Regions from separate parts of the Nonomuraea sp. NPDC059194 genome, predicted to be linked through region 2. Evidence: riboswitches for the same ligand, from Rfam matches in the RefSeq annotation. Region 2 holds a riboswitch; the other holds the start of a gene.
The links. Region 2 has a riboswitch for glycine ahead of gcvT (glycine cleavage system aminomethyltransferase GcvT). Riboswitches for the same ligand answer to the same signal wherever they lie in the genome.

Region 1 (2,193 bases), on a different contig from region 2:
TGCATTTACGCTTCACGACGCGCCGAGCCGGATCGTTGACTGCGGATGGTCACGGTCCTACGGTGCAAGTGAAACCTGTGGTTGTCCTTTGCGAACCCCCAGATCAGACCACGGGATGAGAGAAAGCCGGAGGTCCGCGTGGCGGTCAGCAGCGGCGAGGGAAAGACGGCCGGCCAGGAAGACCCGGTGCGGCGCGAGAGTGCGCGCCAGCGTGCGGGTGAGCAGGGCCTGCTCTTCGACGAGCAGCCCACGGCTCTGCCTGGCGACATCGGCTATCGCGGCCCGACGGCCTGCGCGGCGGCCGGCATCACCTACAGGCAACTCGACTACTGGGCGCGCACCGGCCTGGTCGAGCCCACGATAAGAGCCGCCCAGGGCTCCGGCTCTCAGCGGCTCTACAGCTTCCGCGACATCCTGGTGCTCAAAGTCGTCAAGCGGCTCCTCGACACCGGCGTGTCGCTCCAGCAGATCCGCACCGCCGTACAACACCTGAGAGACAGAGGCATCGGCGACCTGAGCGGGATCACGCTCATGAGCGACGGCGTGAGCGTCTACGAGTGCACCTCGGCCGACGAGGTCATCGACCTGCTGCAGGGCGGTCAGGGAGTGTTCGGCATCGCGCTCGGCAGGGTCTGGCGCGAGGTCGAGGGATCGCTCGCGGAGCTGCCGGGGGAACGAGCGGCGGTCGAGGACACAGTCCCGGCCGACCACCCCGCTGACGAACTGGCCCAGCGCCGCAAGGCCCGCCGACTGGGCTGATTGCCGAACGCTGGTAGCCTAGGGCTGAAGCTGACGACCCCGTGCGGGAGAGTCCCCGGCCGACCGGGGCGCCGAAGGAGCAACCCTCCCCGGAATCTCTCAGGCATCCAGTACCGCTCGGGTGAGGCAACTCTGGAAAGCAGGCACGCCAGCCAGGCGCGTCTCACCGACGGTGCAAGCCCGCGACCTCGCGGGCGAACCTCTCAGGTTGATGACAGAGGGGGAGACCCGGCATACGCCCGTGCGCTCTCCACCAGCCTTGGGAGGCAGTTCCATGACCGAGCCCCTCAGCGATCTCGCTGCACCGCCTTTCGCGACCCGCCACATCGGTCCCTCGGACGCCGAGCAGGCCAAGATGCTGGAGGCGGTCGGTTTCGAGTCGGTCGCCGACCTGGTGGCGGTCGCCGTACCTGAGGCCATCAGGGCCAAGGACCAGCTGAGGCTGCCCGCCGCGGCCAGCGAGACCGAAGTGATCGCCGAGCTGCGCTCGCTGGCCGACCGCAACCAGGTGCTCACCTCGATGATCGGCCTGGGCTACCACGACACGATCACCCCCGCGGTGATCAGGCGCAACCTGCTGGAGAACCCCGGCTGGTACACCGCCTACACGCCCTACCAGCCTGAGATCTCCCAGGGCCGGCTTGAGGCGCTGCTCAACTTCCAGACCGTCGTCTCCGACCTGACCGGCCTCGACGTGGCCGGCGCGTCCCTGCTGGACGAGGCCACGGCCGCCGCCGAGGCGATGACGCTGGCGCGCAGGGCGGGCAAGTCCAAGAGCAACGTCTTCGTCGTCGACGCCGACGCGCTGCCCCAGACCAAGGCCGTCCTGGCCACCAGGGCCGAGCCGCTGGGCATCGAGCTGGTCGTCGACTCCCTCGACGGCGAGCTGCCCGAGTGTTTCGGCGTGCTCGTGCAGTACCCCGGCGCCTCCGGCCGGCTGCGTGACTTCCGCGCCCTGGCCGAGGCGGCGCACGCGCACAACGCGCTCGTCGTGGCCGCCGCCGACCTGCTGTCGCTGACGCTGGTGGCCGCCCCCGGCGACCTCGGCGCCGACATCGCGATCGGCTCCTCGCAGCGCTTCGGCGTGCCGTTCGGCTTCGGCGGCCCGCACGCCGCCTACATGTCGGTCCGCGAGGGCCTGCAGCGGCAGATGCCAGGACGGCTCGTCGGCGTGTCGGTGGACGTCGACGGCGACCCGGCCTACCGCCTGGCCCTGCAGACCCGCGAGCAGCACATCCGCCGCGAGAAGGCCACCAGCAACATCTGCACCGCCCAGGTGCTGCTGGCCGTCATCGCCGGCATGTACGCCGTCTACCACGGCCCCGAGGGGCTGCGCCGCATCGCTCAGCGCACCCACCGCATGGCCGTCACGCTGGCCGCCGCCCTGCGCGCGGGCCGCGTCGAGGTCGTCCACGACGTCTTCTTCGACACCGT
Region 2 (2,193 bases):
GATCAGTCTGTCAGGTCGCGCCGCCGTACGGCACAGCGGGCGAACGTGTCCCTTCGGCCGGAGGTCAGGCCGGACCGGTGGCTGGGTTGTCAGGTCGAGGCCGTGACCGGGGTTAGGTCGAGGCCGTGGCTGGGTTAGGTTGAGGCCGTGACCGAAACCAAGCTCCAGCCAGGAGACGCCGCTCCGGACTTCACGCTCCCCGTGGCCGACGGCGAGGCCGTCTCCCTCGACGCCTACCGCGGCAAGCGCGTCATCCTGTACTTCTACCCGGCCGCGATGACGCCCGGATGCACCAAGCAGGCGTGCGACTTCCGCGACAACCTCGGCCGGCTGACCGACGAGGGCTTCGTCGTGCTCGGCGTGTCGAAGGACAAGACCGACAAGCTGGTGAAGTTCGCCGAGCGCGACGCGCTGACCTTCCCGCTGCTGTCGGACGTCGACCTCGAGGTCCACAAGGCGTACGGCGCCTACGGCACCAAGAAGCTGTACGGCAAGGAGGTCGTCGGCGTGATCCGTTCGACCTTCGTCATCGACGCCGACGGGAAGATCGAGCAGGCCCTCTACAACGTGAAGGCCACCGGCCACGTGGAGAGCCTGAAGAAGAAGCTCGGCCTGGCCTGATGTTTGCGATCAAGCCAGTCGGCTTGATCGCAAACCAGTATCTCCGCCGTTGCCCGGGCGCTAAGCTGATGCCGGATGCGCGGGCGTGGCGAAATAGGCATACGCGGCAGGTTTAGGTCCTGTTGGTGGAGACACTGTGGGGGTTCGAGTCCCCCCGCCCGCACCTTTCCCTTGGCGGCCCATTCCGTACTAGTCTTGCCTACAGACACCGATGAACCCACGCGGGAGAGCGTCCTGGCACCCGGCCAGGGCCCCTGAAGGAGCAAGCCCTCCCCGCGAACCTCTCAAGGCAAAGGACCGCGCGGGCCAGGTGACCTCTGGAAAGCAGGCCTGCGGGGCCTCGCCGAAGGTGAAAGTCCGGTATAGACCCGGGCGAAGCTCTCAGGCACCGATGACAGAGGGGGAGGATCCTGGCATCCGACCCATTCTGAGGTGCGAACAATGTCCCGACCGACACCGCTACGAGACGTACACGAGAGTCTCGGTGCGACGCTGACCGACTTCGCCGGCTGGCTCATGCCGCTGCGCTACGGAAGCGAGTCAGCCGAGCACAACGCCGTCCGCGAGCGGGCCGGGCTGTTCGACCTGTCCCACATGGGCGAGATCTTCGTGACGGGCCCGCAGGCCGGCCAGGCGCTCGACTACGCGCTCGTCGGCCACCTGTCCGCGCTCGTGCCGGGTCGCGCCCGCTACACCATGATCGTCGATGAGCGCGGCGGCGTGCTCGACGACCTCATCGTCTACCGGCTGGCCGACGAGGAGTTCATGGTCGTCGCCAACGCCTCCAACTACCTCATGGTCACCGAGCGGCTCACCGAGCGCGCCGAGCGGTTCGACGCCGTCGTCGACGACCGCTCCGACCAGTACGCGCTCATCGCCGTCCAGGGCCCCCGCGCCCAGGAGATCCTCTCCACGCTCACCGACGCCGACCTCGAGGGCCTGAAGTACTACGCGGGCCTGCCCGGCACCGTCGCCGGCGCCGAGGCGCTGATCGCCCGCACCGGCTACACCGGCGAGGACGGCTTCGAGCTGTTCGTCCGCAACGCCGACGCCGTCGCGCTGTGGCACGCGCTGACCAAGGCGGGCGAGCCGTACGGGATCATGCCCGCGGGCCTGTCCAGCCGCGACACGCTCCGCCTCGAGGCCGGCATGCCGCTGTACGGCAACGAGCTCAACGCCTCGCTCACGCCGTTCGACGCGGGCCTCGGCCGCGTGGTGAAGTTCGACAAGCCCGGCGACTTCGTCGGCAGGGCCGCGCTCGAGCCCGTCAAGGACGTTCCGCCGCGCCGCCGCCTCGTCGGCCTGGTCGCGACGGGCCGCCGGGTGCCCCGCCACGGGTTCCCGGTCACCAAGGACGGTGCCGTCGTGGGCGAGGTGACCAGCGGCGCTCCGTCGCAGACCCTCGGCAAGCCCATCGCGATGGCGTACGTGGACACTGGAATACAAGAAGGTCTGGCCGTTGACATCCGGGGCAGCCAAGAAGCTGTTGACCTGGTTGAGCTGCCTTTCTACAGGAGGAACAAGTGAGCACCATCCCTGACGACCTGAGCTACACCAAGGAGCACGAGTGGA

Region 1: it holds a riboswitch for glycine, as region 2 does, so the genes downstream of both, gcvP (aminomethyl-transferring glycine dehydrogenase) here and gcvT (glycine cleavage system aminomethyltransferase GcvT) in region 2, are expected to answer to the same signal.

The regions. Positions count from the first base shown of each region.
Region 1 is NZ_JBHZBH010000009.1:22,985-25,177, reverse strand. It holds gene ACFXJ8_RS14200 (MerR family transcriptional regulator) at 139-759, shown strand; glycine riboswitch at 794-885, shown strand; gene gcvP (aminomethyl-transferring glycine dehydrogenase) at 1,034-2,193, shown strand, end outside.
Region 2 is NZ_JBHZBH010000029.1:906-3,098, reverse strand. It holds gene bcp (thioredoxin-dependent thiol peroxidase) at 148-621, shown strand; tRNA gene ACFXJ8_RS29940 (tRNA-Leu) at 701-784, shown strand; glycine riboswitch at 834-931, shown strand; gene gcvT (glycine cleavage system aminomethyltransferase GcvT) at 1,063-2,148, shown strand; gene gcvH (glycine cleavage system protein GcvH) at 2,145-2,193, shown strand, end outside.